DNA from 2 places in the Massilia sp. LjRoot122 genome. Region 2 is predicted to be linked to the other one. Evidence: predicted binding sites of a transcription regulator. Region 2 holds the regulator's gene; the other holds the start of a gene.
The links. The regulator FNR, encoded in region 2, switches genes on or off when oxygen is low (the NO sensors DNR and NnrR bind a similar motif). The targets are predictions, from matches to a motif close to TTGATNNNNATCAA.
Positions count from the first base shown of each region.

Region 1 (7,506 bases), 1.2 Mb from region 2:
GCGGCGGGCGGCGGCGCTACCAGCGACCCGGCCTGGCCAGCCAGCCATGCTTCCCATGCCGGCCACCAGCTCCCTTCGTGTTCTACCGCCGCGCGTTCCCAGCTGTCTGGATCGACGTAGGACGCGTCGTGCGCATGCCTTGCCAGCTGGTAGCTGCGCCGCGGCGTACCCGGCGGCGACACCACGCCTGCGTTATGTCCGCCGGAGGTCAGCAGGAAGCTGACTTCGGTGTCCGTCAGGGGCAGGATCTTGTACACGGAGCGCCACGGCGCCACGTGGTCGGTGCGGGTGCCGACCGCGAAGATCGGAAGGCGGAGGTCGGCCAGCGAAACCGGGCGGCCGTCGACGAGGTAGCGCGCAGCGGCCAGGCTGTTTCCGAGGAAGAGCTTGCGCAGGTACTCCGAATGCATACGGTAGGGCATGCGGGTGGCGTCTGCATTCCATGAGGCCAGGTCGTTGTCCTTGTCCGGAATGTCGAGCAGGTAGTGGCGCAGGCGCCGCGACCAGACCAGGTCATTCGAGCGCAGCAGCTGGAATGCACCGGCCATCTGGCGCGCATCGAGGTAGCCCTGTTGCCACATGGCCGCTTCCAGGAAAGCGACCTCGCTGTGGTCGATGAACAGGGACAGCTCCCCCGGTTCGGTGAAGTCGACCTGGGCCGCCAGCAGGCTGAGGCTGGCCAGGCGGGTGTCGCCGTCGCGCGCCATGGCGGCGGCAGCGATCGCGAGCAGGGTCCCACCCAGGCAGTAGCCGCAGGCGTTCAGCCGCGGCGCGCCGGTCTGGGAGACGATGGCGTCGATGGCTGCCATGACGCCGAGCCGGCGGTAGTCTTCCAGCGACAAGTCGCGGTCTTCCGGTCCCGGGTTCTTCCAGGAGATCATGTAGACGGTATGCCCGCGCTCGACGAGGTAGCACACCAGCGAATTCTGCGGCGACAGGTCGAGGATGTAGTACTTCATGATCCAGGCCGGCACGAACAGCAGCGGTACTTCGTGCACCGATGGCGTGGCCGGATCGTAGCGCAGCAGTTCGATCAGGCGGTTCGACATTACCACGCGGCCGGGCGTGATCGCGACATCGCGGCCGGGCAGGTAGGCGAGCGGCGGACGGGAGGTGGCGAGTGCATTGCGGGCGTCACTGGCAGCGCGCTGCATGCCGTGCAGGAGGTTGCGGCCGCCGCTGGCGGCGGTCGCCTGCTGTGCGGCGGGATTGGTCGGGATGAAATTGGAGGGCGCAGCCGCATCGAGCAGCTGGCGCGCCACGAAGGTCACGACATCGGTGTGGTGGGGCGCGACGCCGCGCACGCCGCAGGTGGCGTGGTGCCACCATTGCTGCGTCAACAGGAATCCCTGGCTGAGCACATTCCATGGCCAGGCATGCCAGGCCTGGTCGGAGAAGCGCTTGTCCTGTGCTAGGGGCTGCAAGGGTTCGGCGCCGTGCCCGATGGCCGCAGCCGTTCCGTATTCCAGCCAGCGTCCGACGCTGGACTGCGCCAGCAAGGCCAGTTCCAGCTGCTTGTCCGGCGACAGGACCAGGTGGCTGGCCCAGTCCTGCCAGGCCAGTGCCAGCGCCGCCGGCGACACGTGCGCCGTGAAACGGCCGAGCCAGGCGTTCAGGACCAGGTCGGCCGAGTACTGCTCGCCGCGCCATTCGGGCGACGGCGTGTGGCGGCCGCCTTGCCAGGTACTGCCTTCGCGCCGCAGCTCGCTGCGCGGGATGTCTCCGGGACTAGCTTCCACGGATCAATGCGCGATGAGCAGCGGGATGGATGCGCTTTCCAGCAGTGCGCGGGTAACGCCTCCGAGCACCCACTCGCGGAACCGGCTGTGGCCGAAAGCGCCGGTGACCAGCAGGCCTGCGCCGCAATCGCGCGCCAGCCCCATCAGGACGTCGCTGTCGACCACCTTGGTGCGCTCGACATGCACCTCGACGCGCACGCCATGGCGCGCAAGATACAGGGCCATGTCGGCGCCGGGCTGCTCGCCGTGCAGCCCGGACCGCTGGTCGGGATTGATGATCGCGAGCTGGACATTCTGGGCGCGCTGCAGCAAGGGCAGGGCGGCGCTGATGGCGCGGATCGCCGGCATGCCGCCATCCCAGCCGATCACCGCGGTGCCGGGAATGACGGCATTGTCATAGTCCGGCGGGACCACCAGTACCGGGCGGGCGCCGTGCAGGGCGACGTACTCCGGAAGGTGGGCGACCCGCGACAAGGGACTCGGCACGGCGACGGCGGACGAGGGGAGGTCCTGGCTGAGCACGACGAGGTCGGCGTAGCGCGATTCCAGCAGCAGGGCGTAGGCCGCGTCGTCGTCGCTCGCGTGGGCTTCGAACGATTCCACCCTGAGGCGGCTCGCCTCTTTTCTGAACGCATCCAGGCGCGCCTGTGCGGCATCGCGCAAGCCCTGGAAGTCGGACTCGGGCAGCGGCACCGGGGCGCCAAACGAGCCCGTCAGCACCGCATAGTCGAGCCAGCTGACGCCGGTGGCAGCCATGCCGACAAGGTGAGCCCCGTGGTCGTTGGCAAGCAGGGCGGCGGCGCGCAGGCGGCTGTCCTGCGCCACGCCGCCGTCGATGTGCACTACGATGGTTCTGTACATGGGAGGTCCTTTCAGGAAGGGTGAGGGAACATTCCCGGCAAATGTCGGCTGCTGCCCTGTCGACCGCGCACCATCCGTCACAACTGTAAGATGTCTGCGAGCAGAAGTCAGGATGAGATTTGATAGAGATCAAATGCAACAGCAATTTCGCGGCAATCTACGCAAGCCTCAGTCGGCACGTAACCTCTGGAGCAGGGCGGGATCGCTTCGGTAGATGTCGTCGGCGAACAGCGCGCGGCCCTGGCGGTCGGTCACGGCGGTCGCGTAGAACAGGATGACCGTCACCGGTTCGCCCAGCACGACCCGGCGGGTCGGCCCCGGCCGCATGGCTGCGGCCACGCGAGCGGCACTCCATTCCACGGGATCGGCCAGCACGAACTGCGCGAGCTCGGCGGGCCGTGCGACCCGGATACAGCCGTGGCTCAGGTCGCGTCGAGCGCGGCTGAACAGCTCTTTCGCGGACGTCGAATGCAGGTAGATGTTCATCGGATTCGGCATGGCGAACTTGACTTCGCCAAGCACGTTCATTGCCCCCGGCCGCTGCCTGACGCGGACCGCGCCCGAGCGGATCAGGGAGATCGTCTCGGCGCCGGCCGCCGGCAGCAACTGTCCCCCGGTCGACACCAGTTCCATGTCGTTTTGCCGCAGGTAGGCGGGGTTGCGCACCAGCTTGGGGACGATCTCGCCGACTTCGATGCTGCGCGGCACATTCCAGTAGGGATTGAACTCGAGATAGCGCATGGTTCCGATGAATAGGGGCGTGGGTGTCTTGGCAGCCTTGCCCACGATGACCCGCATTTCGAGGACCTGCGCCGCCGCTCGTTCCCGAGGGTCGAATGCCCACAGGCGATAGGCGGGCACGTTGACGGTGATCGTCCGCCCCGACAGTGGCGGCAGCCAGCGCAGGCGTTCCATGGTCAACGCGAGCTGTTCGGCGCGTCGACCGGGAGCGACCGACAGGGCGGCGATGGACGCGGCCCCCAGCATGCCGTCTTCGGCCAGGCCGTGTCGCGACTGGAAGCGCCGGACCGCGTCCGCCAGGACACTGCCATATATCCCGTCGTCCTCGATGGCGGCGTCCGGGGCAAGGTCGCCCAGCAGCTGCAAGCGCTGGTGGAGCAGGGCGGCGCCGGCATATGGAGCGCCTGCGACGATGCCCGCGGGTCCGGCCGGCGGCAGGACCGGCCACTGCGGCGCCAGCCTGGCGAGCTCGCGGTAACGCGCCAGCGTCTCCTTGACCCTCCGGTACAGTGGAAGGGCCGGTGCGGCGGCGTCGACGGCATGCGGCAGGCTCCCGCCATTGACGGCGCTGCGCAGGTGTTCGACCAGGTCAAGGCCTGCGGGTGCTTCCGCCTGGCGATAAGGGGAGCGGGTGCGGCCGGCATGCAGGTCGGACAAAAACTGCAGCATGGCGGTGCTGAGGTCCCGCTCGAATCCGCCGGCATCACCGCGCAAGCCATCCAGCCTGCGCGCCAGGGCGTCGGCGCCGTAGTGTCGGGGATCGAGGCCGTGCGCGGCGGCGTCGCCCAGAATCTGAAGCGCCAGCCGCGCCTGGGACTGGCCATCGTCCAGCCAGCGCGGGGGAGAACCGGACGCATACAGGCGCGCCGCCAGGACGCCGGCGTCGAGAGGGGCGGCGGCCGCAGGCATGCTGGCTGCCAGGAATAGCAGGAACGCGAGGCCATACTTGGCCGGAAGGGAAGATTGCATTGGTCGTGCTGCTGAAGTAATGCCTAGAGGATAAGGGCGTAAGACGAACAGCGTCTTTGACCTGAGTCAAAATGCTAACGAATAAATGTGCTAGGACGGATTCGCTGCATAAGCCGTGCTTGATCTGAGTCAAACAAATAATTGACTGATCGCTCCACACTGATCTCGGTATCGGATATCGCACCACTCGTTCCAAGGCTCCCATGTTTCACAAAATCCTTGTGCCCACCGACGGTTCAGCGCTGTCGGAAGCCGCCGCGGCCGCCGCGGTGGCGCTCGCGCGCGGCAGCGGCGCCGAGATTGTCGCGCTGTCGGTCGCTCAGCAGGGCGATCCGGCGCGTGAGCAGGTCGAAAATGGCGACTGGGCGGCGCAGCGGATCCGCGCGCTGAATGCGGCTGCGCAGCGCGCCGGGCGCGTGGCCCGGCTGGCGCAGGAGGCCGGCGTGCCGCACAGCCTGGTGACCACCATGGCTTCTTCCCAGCACGATGAAATCATCCGTGTCGCGCTCGAGCTGCATTGCGACCTGATTTTCCTGGCTGCGCATGGCCAGTGCGGGGTGACCAGGCTGATCGCCGCGCGTGTACCTCAGCTTGTGCTGGCTTACTCGCCCATTCCGGTGATCTTGTACCGGGGCGGCACGGTGCCTGCCTGATTCTCAACGCCGGCCGCCCGGCATTCTTGCGGAGGTTCATCATGTACAAGCGAATCCTGCTGCCGACCGACGGGTCGCAAGCATCCATGCGCGCGGTCCGGGCAGGCGTCGACTTTGCCAGGAGCGTGGGGGCCGAGGTAGTCGCCATGACGGCGACGCCCAAGTTTCACTCCTTTACTACCGATGCCGTCATGCTGGAGGAAACTCCGCAGCAATACGCACAGTCCAGCCGGGAGCGAGGACAAGCGCTGCTCGATGCCGTGGCAGTCGTCGCGCGCGAAGCCGGTGTGCCTTGCACTGTCGTACAGCTCGTCTCTGACGATCCCTATGAAGCCATCATCGCCACCGCACGCGAACAGACATGCGACCTGATCGTCATGGCTTCACATGGCCGCCGCGGCATCAAGGGGCTGTTGCTGGGCAGCGAAACCCAGAAAGTGCTGGTGCACAGCGCCATTCCAGTCATGGTGCATCGTTAACTGCCGGCTATTTGTCAGGACATCCCATCATGTACAAACGTATCCTGGTACCCACCGACGGCTCGCCCGTCTCCGCGCTGGCGGCCGATGCCGCGATCGAGATGGCCCGCTCCACCGGCGCCGAGATCGTGGCGTTGTCCATCGTGGTCCCCGAGGCCGTCCTGCCATCGATCGAGGGTGCGATGGTGTTCGACCCGGGCCAGCAGGTCAACGTGCTGGAGGAGCACGCCCATGGCTTCGTCGGCGCCATGGCCGAACGGGCCCGGCGCGGCGGTGTCGGATGCCGTCCCGTCACCCGGATCGATCCGGACCCCGCCAGGGCGATCGTCGAGGCCGCGCGCGAGTATGATTGCGACCTGATCGCCATGGGTTCACACGGACGTCGGGGGCTGAGCCGCTTGCTGGCCGGGAGCGTGACCCAGGCCGTGCTCGCCTACGCACCCGTCCCGGTCATGGTATTCCGGCCGGCGCTGCCTGGCGAGCAGGCGCAGGCGCTGGCGCGGGAATGCCCCAGCGCTGCGCCGGCCTGAGGCAGGGGCGGCATGCATCGCGCCAGGCACTGGTTTGCCATGTCCGCCGTCCCGGCCCAGGCGACGGCTAGCCCATGGCGCCGCATGCACGCCGCATGTGGGCGCCTGCTTGGGACGCTCGAGCCGGAGGAGGAACGCGAATTCGGCGTGGCGCTCGACCGCATGCTGTCGGCCATGCTTCCAACCCTCGGCCTCGTGTTCGGCATTGCGGTCGTGCTGTTCAGCGCCTGGGATTACTGGATCGCTCCCGAGTGGGCCGGCGCGACCGCGCTGCTCCGCCTGTCGCTCGTGCTGGTCGGCAGCCTCGGGTATGTCTCCTGGAGTACCCGGTTCCCGGTAGCGTGGCGCGGCGGCCTGGTCTACGTGACGCACACGGGAGCGATGATCCTCAGCTCGGCGGCGCTGCCGGATGGACTGGTGTTGGCCTTGCCGGCGATAACCGGCGTAATGTTTCCCCTCGCCTTGGTCGAGCCGCGCCTGCACCGGCTTTTCCTGATGGTCCTGTTGCCGTCTCTCCTGTTTACCATCCTTGGCGCCGCGGCGCTGCAGAAGCACGTCTTTATCGGCTGCCTGCTGGTCTACCTGGTATCGCTCGTACTCATGGCAGCCATGGCGGTGTCGCAGGGGCGATGGCGCCGTGCAGCCTTTCTCACCGAACGGGCCCTTGCATTTGCCGCCCATCACGATAGCCTCAGCGGTGTTCTGGCACGAGGCTACCTGATCGAACTGGCGAACCACGACGTGGCGCTGGCAAAGCGTTATGGACGGCCTCTGACCATCTGCATGATCGACATCGACCACTTCAAGCGGGTGAACGACACGTTTGGGCACCCCGCCGGCGATGCACTGCTGTGCGAGGTCAGCCGGGTGTGTGCGGCGCAGTTGCGGGCCAGCGATTACTTTGGACGGATCGGCGGTGAAGAGTTTGTCAGTGTCATGCCGGAAACCAACGAGGAGGATGCCTATGCCTGCGCCGAGCGGATGCGCCGCGCGGTTGCCGCCATCCGGCACGACACGCCGAATGGGACGATCGGGTGCACCATCAGCATTGGCATCGCGGCCCTGCACCAGGAACACGGGGAATTCGCTACCCTGCTGGCCGCGGCCGATGCCGCCTTGTACCAGGCCAAGTCACAGGGCCGCAACCGTACTGTGCTGGCGCCGCCTCAGGCTTTCTCCTGACTGCTGCCCGGCTCACCGGGCGCAGCCGATATCAATGCTTCCAGCTGTCCGGGGGCGAGCAATTCGATGTCGCGCTTGTCCAGGGCGATCCACCGCTCGTCACGGAAACGCCCCAGCAGGCGGCTGATGCTTTCGATCGTCAATCCCAGGTAGTTGCCCATGTCGGCGCGCGACATGCGCAGGCGGAACCGTCGTCCCGAATAGCCGCGCTCGGCGTAGCGTGCGGACAGGTCGAGCAGCAGGGTGGCGAGGCGTTCGGCTCCGCTCATGTCCGTATGCAGCAGTGCCGTCTGCTCGCGCACGATCTCGTGGCTCAAGGCGGAATGAAAGCGCTGCATCAAGGATGCGGAAT
Region 1 is NZ_CAXUPB020000001.1:3,424,850-3,432,355, reverse strand. It holds gene ACSQ25_RS14925 (PHA/PHB synthase family protein) at 1-1,739, opposite strand, end outside; gene ACSQ25_RS14920 (universal stress protein) at 1,743-2,600, opposite strand; gene ACSQ25_RS14915 (L,D-transpeptidase family protein) at 2,769-4,310, opposite strand; gene ACSQ25_RS14910 (universal stress protein) at 4,514-4,963, shown strand; gene ACSQ25_RS14905 (universal stress protein) at 5,005-5,442, shown strand; gene ACSQ25_RS14900 (universal stress protein) at 5,472-5,972, shown strand; gene ACSQ25_RS14895 (GGDEF domain-containing protein) at 6,057-7,154, shown strand; gene ACSQ25_RS14890 (helix-turn-helix domain-containing protein) at 7,139-7,506, opposite strand, start outside.
Region 1: a site for FNR is predicted at 2,720-2,733, ahead of ACSQ25_RS14920 (universal stress protein). Genes of this name have one in related genera too.

Region 2 (7,506 bases):
TTTTCTCCGACCTGCACCTCGAACGCTATCCGGCCTTCGTCCCCGCGATCGCCGCCGATACCGACGTCGTCATCCTGGCGGGCGACATCGGCTCCTACCAGTCCGGATCGCGCCTGACCACCGACGACTTCGGGCTGGAGCGCTTCTCCCCGCTGCGGCCGGGTGCGGGCAGCGCCCGGGTGCTGTACATCCCCGGCAACCACGAATTCGACGGCCTCGAATTCGACGAGGCCTATGCGCGCCTGCGCGCCACCTGCGCGCGCCTCGGCATCGAATGGCTCGACCGCGAAACACTCGTCATCGGGCAGGTGCGCTTCATCGGCACCACCCTGTGGAGCGACTTCGACGCGCTGGCCGTGCAGGAACAGGACCTGAGCAAGCAGCTGCAGCGGCGCGAGAAGGCCTTCCGCGCCGCGAATTACTACCTGTCGAAGAACACCACCCTGAAAAACGGCGAGAAGGTGCTGGCCGAGGGCATCCGCGCCATGTCGCTGGAGTGCCAGGACTGGCTGCGCGGCGCGCTGGCCGCGCCCTTCGAGGGCAGCACGGTGGTGGTGACGCACTTCGCGCCCAGCCTGCAGAGTGCCGACCCGCGCTACGGCCTCACACCCGGCACCGCGGGATTCTGCAATGCGCTCGACGCGCTGTTCCCGCAAGCCCACGTCTGGATCCATGGGCACCTGCACTGCGCCAACGATTACGTCGTCAGCGGCCTGGATGCGGGAAGACCCTGGTCCTGCCGCGTGGTGGCCAATCCCCTCGGTTACCTCAGCAAGGGCGAACAGGAAGCCTTCCGCCCGGACCTCGTCATCGAGGTCTAGACTGCCGGGAGCACCTGGCGCTACCGCCGGCAGCGCGTGATGCGCCATCCGCGATGGCACTTTTAACAAGCCCATGAAGCCGGCATGATGCCCTCGTCCTGTTACCACGAGCCACTTCATGCCGACGATCCCGCTTCCCGCATCCGCTTCACGATGGTTCTCGCGCCGCCTGCTGGCGCTCCTGCTGCTGGCCTTCGCGCCTGGCCCGGCGCAGCCTGCCGACCTGCGCCCGCTGCCGACATTGTTCGCGCAGCTGGTGCCGCCCAGCCTCGGGGCCGGCCTGCAGCTGGTGCAGCTGCGCAGGCGCTGCGAGGGCTGCGAGCCCTGGCGCATGGTCGACTTCCATTCGAACGACACCCTGACGCCCGTCCGCCGCGAGAAAGTGAGCGTGCAGGCCGGCGTGACGGCGATCTACGCCTATCCCGGCACCGACGATTTCGCCAACGTGAAGATCGAGCAGAGCATGCCGGGCATGTATGCGCAGGACAGGCAGCTCGTCATCGACGCGATCAGCCACGAGTTCCGGCGCAAGAAGGAGCGCGTCGCCGCCCACCTCGCCGCCCATCCGGAGATCCGCGCGAAAGTCGGGCAGCTGCTGCCGGCCGGGAAGGAGCCAATCGAATTCGAGCAGCTCAGCCGGGACGGCATCGAAGTCGTGGCCTATACCGAGAACGTGATCGGCCTGACCAGCGCCACCATCAGCCAGATCCATTTCTTCGTCCCGGGGCGCGAGGTGATCGTCACCGCCTACCTGGTACGCCAGAAGCACCCGAAGTTCGCCGACATCGGGGAATTCCTGCGCCTGCGCGCCGACTTCATCGGGGCCTGGACCGCCCACCTGGCGCGCCGGGCCGGCCCCTTACTTCCGGTGAGCGGCGGCGCAGGAGACGACGCCGGCGACCAGCAGCGCCAGCGCGGCGGCCTCGAGGCCGTTCGGCCAGCGCCCCTCCCACAGGAAACCATATAGCGAGGCGAACACGGTTTCGAAAACGATCATCTGTCCCATCAGCGCCATCGGCAGCGCGCGGCTGGCGAAGTTCCACAGCGCGTTGCCGACGACGGAGCAGAAGATCGCCACCGCCGTCACGACGCCGAGGAATTGCAGCCATTCGCTTGTGGTATGCGATGCGCCATTCGCTTGCAAGGCGGGCAGCACCAGCAGCAGCGCCTGGGCGCCGGTCATGACGCCCACCAGCAGGCTCCATTCCTGTCCCGAGATGCCCTCGAGCCGCGCCAGCCAGCGCCGGTTGACGACCGCATAGATGGTCCAGGACAGCAGGGCGCCGATCGCGCACAGCAGGCCGAGCACGGATCCGCCTTCCACCGAGGCCAGGGAATCCCGGCTGATGCAGGCCAGCCCGGCGCCGCCCAGCACCAGGGAGGGCGCCAGGCGCCGCAGCGGCAGCGCGCCGTGTTCGCGCATGCCCGCCAGCGTGACGGTGAGCGGCAGCAGGCCGATCACGATCGAGGTCATGGCCACCCCGCCCGATTGCACGGCCTGGGCCAGGAACAGGTAATACACGATGTTGCCGGTCAGGCTGAGCCAGGCCAGGCCGCGCCAGTCGCGCCAGCCCAGGCTGCGCCTGAGGCGCCTCCAGGCGGGTGCGATCAGAACCGCAGCGACGATGCCGTAGGCGAGGTAGCGGCCGGCCGACAGCTGCAGGGGCGAAAAGCCGGGCGTCAACACGGGCGCGAGGAAGACCAGGCCCCAGAAGGCGCCGGCGGCGATGCCGGCGCCGATGCCGAGTTGCGAACTGCCGGAGCTGGTTTGAATCTGCGTAAACATCGAGTGATCTCCTTTGAACGGAGATTGTCGATGGAGCCTCTGCGCGTTTCTTGACCGTCGCTACTGCGGTTTTGACGGGTTCTCTCGATGTCGGCGCCGATAGGCGGCCGGCGTGGTGTCCATCGCCCGGCGCATCGCGCGGGTCAGGGCGCTCTGCTCCGAGAACCCGGCGGCCAGCGCGATCGCGGCCACTGCTTGCCCGGTACCGGCCAGCCACTCGCAGGCGCGCCGCAGCCGGCAGGCCAGCAGCCAGTCATGGGGCGTGGTGTCGTGTTCGAGGCGGAACAGGGCGTGCAGGCGGCTGGTGCTGACGCCCACCGTGCGCGCCATCTCCTCGGTGGTCCAGGGTAGGCCGGGTTCGGCCTCGATGCGGGCGAGCAGGGCGGCCAGGCGCGATGCCGGCCGCGGTGTTCCCAGCGTGAGGGTGTCGAGCAGCAGCGGCGTCCAGCCCTGCAGCACCGATGGGGCAGGCGGCTGGGTGGCGGCCATGATGCCCATGAATTCGACCAGCTTGCGGGCAGCGGGACCGATGGCGGTGAAGGGGCGCTCCAGCAGCCGCTGCCACGGTCCCTGTTCGAAGCTGGCCGCGCCCACGTCGAGGATCAGGGATTGGTTGGCGACGGGGCTGCACTGCGAATGCCAGGCGCCGGGCGCCACCAGCGCGGCATGCAGCGGATCGAGCCGTCCCTGGCGTCCTTCGATCTCGAGCGCGACCTCGCCGCTGACGGGCAGCACCAGCTGGGCGTAGGCATGGCGGTCCGAGAAGCGCGTCTCGCCATAGCTGCGCAGGTGCAGGTCGAGCAGGGGCGCGGCCATCTCGGCAACACTAGCCCATCGGGCTGCAGACGTCGGTACCGGCCGCCAGCGCCTTGAGCTTGACCGGGTCGAGCAGGGTGACTTCGCGCTTGTCGACCTGCAGCCAGCCCTGCTTCTTGAAGCGCGACAGCAGGCGGCTGATGCTTTCGATGGTCAGGCCGAGGTAGTTGCCGATGTCTTCGCGCGACATGCGCAGCTGGAAACTGTTCGGCGAATAGCCGCGTGCGGCATAACGGGCCGACAGGTTGACCAGGAACACCGCGAAGCGCTGCTCCGCCCGCATATTGCCGAGCAGCAGCATGACGTTCTGCTCGCGCGTGATTTCCTGGCTCATGATGCGGTGGAAGTGGCGCAGCAGGGCCGGCACCTGGCCGAACAGCTCTTCCAGGCGCGTGAAGGGGATCTCGCAGACCTCGCTGTCCTCGAGCGCCACGGCGTCGCAATGGTGGGTACCGCTGATCGCGTCCATGCCCAGCAGTTCGCCGGCCATCTGGAAACCCGTGATCTGGGCTTCTCCGGCCGCGTTCACCTGGTAGGTCTTGAAATGCCCGAAGCGCACCGCGTACAGGTTGCGGAAGGGCTCGCCCATGGCGTACAGGCGCTCGTCGCGCGCGAGGCGGCGGCGGCGGCCGATGATCTGGTCGAGGCGGTTGATGTCGGCATCCTCGAGCCCCATCGGCAGGCACAGCTGGTGCATGCTGCAGGCGCCGCAGCTGGTCTTGAGGGCCTGGATGCTGACCGGCGCTTCGCCCGGAAGCGACATGGGTTGGTTCATGGCGAAAAAAAACCGAAATGCTGACGCAGCCATTATAGACGGCTGGTCTGCATCCCGGTTTTCATTTTCCAGAGGGCAGGTCGATTACAGCTGATGCCGGTGTTCCGCCTTCATCTTGTAGTACGCGTGCCGGCCCTTGGCGCGCACCGTCGAGGCGATCCCGGCCGCCTCCAGCGCCGCCTGGTTCACGGTGGCGAAGGCGTCGGCATCCCCCCTGAGCGCTTCGACGGTCTGCTGCGACTGCGCCGTGCCGGCCAGCGCCAGCCCGAAGGTCGCGGCCACGGCCAGCTCGGCCGCCAGGGTGTCGAGGGTCGGCGCCACCACGTCCCGGCCCTTGGCCGCCTCGGCCGCCTCGGCGGATGCCTGGGGTGCCGCCAGCGCGCGGGCCAGGCCCATGTCGCCCGCGACCCGCACCAGGAAGTCGAGCGCGGCCTGGCTGCCGGAGCGGTTGGCCAGGTCACCCAGCCGGAGCAGGGCGGTGTTCTTCGCATTGAATACCGCCCGGCCAGTGCCGGGTCCCTGGACGAAGTCGATCAGCGGCTGGACCGCGATCTCGCTGCCGATGTAGCCGAGGGTGGCCACGATCTGGGTCAGGAACTCCTCGTGCTGTTGGGGTTCCTGCACCAGCCAGTCCAGCAGCAGGCGGGCGTCCTTCTCGCCGTATTGCGAGGCCAGCTCCCAGGGCACGCCCTCGACCCAGTGCCGGGACACGAAGTCGCGCACGTCGGCGGGTAGCTGCAGGCCGCCCGCGCCGCAGGAGCAGCCGCCGGCGGGCATGACATTGTCGGTGATGGTGAGCGGGCCCGCCAGGTAGGCTGCCGACTCCGCGGCATTGACCACATTGTGGTCGGTGCCGACGGACGGGTACATGACCGCGCGCGGGTCGTCGGTGCGGTGGCCGAGGCCGCAGTTGTGGCCGTATTCGTGCACCCAGATGAGGCCTTCCTGGTTGGCGGTGAAGCGCACCGCTGCCACGTTGACCGAGGCGCTGCCGACCGGGGCGCAGCCGATGATGCTGTCGCCGGGGCCACCGCACCAGCGGATCGCCTGCACGATCTTGATCCCGCTGCCCGCGCTCAGCAGCGCGGTGAGGTCGGCCGAGGTCTGGATGGTTCCCGGGACCGTCGCCGGCAGCACCCTGACCTCGCCGTTGCGCACGAAGCGGACCGGGGTCGCGACGTCCGGTCCGGTGTCGTCGTTCTGGAGGATCGTGCCCATGTCGGCCAGGATCCGGTCGGCGTCGGCTTCGCTCAGGGCAACGCTGCTGTGGCGGTGCACCGTGACCGCGACCGTGCGCGGGGCCGGGGGCGCCACGGGCGGGTTGACGATCAGGTAGTCGACGTAGAGCGAGATGTCCGAGCTCCACTCGATGTTGATCCAGACGTCGACGCCGTTCCAGCGCGGGGCCACGTTGTGCACCGTGTAGCGCGCCGCACCGATGAACTTGCCGGCCGGCGGCCCGCCCGGCACGCCTTCGCCGATCGCCACGAACACCCGCGAACCGGGCTGGATGGCATTCCAGTTGAGCCGCAGCAGCCATTCGCCGCGCCGCGCCCCCCAGTCGTGCCGGTAGGTGAAACCCGTTCCGCTCAGGGCGGGCTGCAGCCCGCCTTCCTCGACCTGGGCCTCGGCTTCGGCCCAGGGGCCGCGGAGGTCCGAGGAACCGGCAGGCTGGTCCGGGGTACGGGGCCGGTCGAGGACCAGGGCCTCGGGGTCAAGACGGTCATTTGGTGCCATGTCGTTCTCCTCGTGTGCTCAGGGATGGATGATCGGGGGGGGCGAATCGTCAGCCAATATAGACGAGTGGTTCGGGCCGGCTGGACCGATCTGACACGTCATTAATATGGATCAGTGACCTCTGGTTTTCTGACGGAGAGAAACGTTCGAGCTGGAAAGACCGCATCGCGTATCAATTCGACACCGCCAAGCGTGCGCACCCACGCCGCATGCTAGATTCTGGACACCACAACGGAGGTCGACGAGCAAAAGGAGGCCGCATGTTCGGTTTGTCCGCTTTGGATCTGGCGCGCGTGCAATTCGCGTTCACGATGTCCTTCCACATCTTGTTTCCGGCAATCACAATCGGCATGGCAAGCTACCTGGCCGTCCTCGAGCTGTGCTGGCTGCGGACCAAGCGCCAGGTCTACGTCGACCTCTACCACTACTGGCTCAAGATCTTCGCCGTCACCTTCGGCATGGGGGTGGTGTCCGGCATCGTGATGGCCTACCAGATCGGCACCAACTGGAGCTACCTGTCCGAATTCGCCGGCAGCATCATGGGGCCGATCCTGTCCTACGAGGTGCTGACCGCCTTCTTCCTCGAGGCCGGTTTCCTGGGCGTGATGCTGTTCGGCTGGACCCGCGTCGGTCCGGGCCTGCACTTCGCCTCCACCTGCGCGGTGGCGGTCGGCACCCTGATCTCGGCCACCTGGATCCTGGCCGCCAACAGCTGGATGCAGACCCCGCAGGGCTATGCCATCGAAGGCGGACGCATGGTGCCGGCCGACTGGCTGGCGATCGTGTTCAACCCCTCCTTTCCCTACCGCCTGCTGCACATGGTGATCGCCGCCTACCTCACCACGGCGCTGATCGTCGGCGCCTCGGGGGCCTGGCAGCTGCTGCGCGGGCGCGACAACCCGGCGGTGCGCAAGATGCTGTCGATGGCGATGTGGATGATCCTGCTGGTCGCGCCGATCCAGGCGGTGGTGGGCGACTTCCACGGCCTGAATACCCTGAAGCACCAGCCGGCCAAGCTGGCGGCGATGGAAGGGCATTGGCAGAACGAGGGCGACAAGGCGATCCCGCTGCTGCTGTTCGGCGTGCCGGACATGGAAGAGGAAAAGACGAAGTATGCGGTCGGCATCCCGCACCTGGGCAGCCTGATCCTGACCCACAGCTGGAACGGGCAGTTCCCGGGGCTGAAGGACTTTCCGCGCGAAGACCGGCCCAATTCGCTGATCGTGTTCTGGAGCTTCCGCCTGATGGTGGGCCTGGGCCTGCTCATGATCGCGCTGGGCGCCTGGAGCCTGTGGCTGCGGCGCAAACGGGGAGGGGAGGCGCGCTTGTGGCATAGCCGCCCCTTCCTGCGCTTCGCATTGTGGATGGGGCCGGCGGGCCTGATTGCCATCCTGGCGGGCTGGACCACCACCGAGGTCGGGCGCCAGCCCTGGGTGGTCTACGGGGTGCTGCGCACCGCCGACGCGGTCTCGCCGCACGGCGCCGCCTCGCTGGCCCTGACCCTGGTGCTGTTCGTGGTCGCCTACTTCTTCGTGTTCGGCACCGGGACCGTCTACCTGCTGCGCATGATC
Region 2 is NZ_CAXUPB020000001.1:2,207,595-2,215,100, forward strand. It holds gene ACSQ25_RS09720 (metallophosphoesterase) at 1-821, shown strand, start outside; gene ACSQ25_RS09725 (hypothetical protein) at 940-1,788, shown strand; gene ACSQ25_RS09730 (DMT family transporter) at 1,681-2,607, opposite strand; gene ACSQ25_RS09735 (helix-turn-helix domain-containing protein) at 2,668-3,423, opposite strand; gene fnr (fumarate/nitrate reduction transcriptional regulator Fnr) at 3,434-4,186, opposite strand; gene ACSQ25_RS09745 (hypothetical protein) at 4,283-5,935, opposite strand; gene ACSQ25_RS09750 (cytochrome ubiquinol oxidase subunit I) at 6,196-7,506, shown strand, end outside.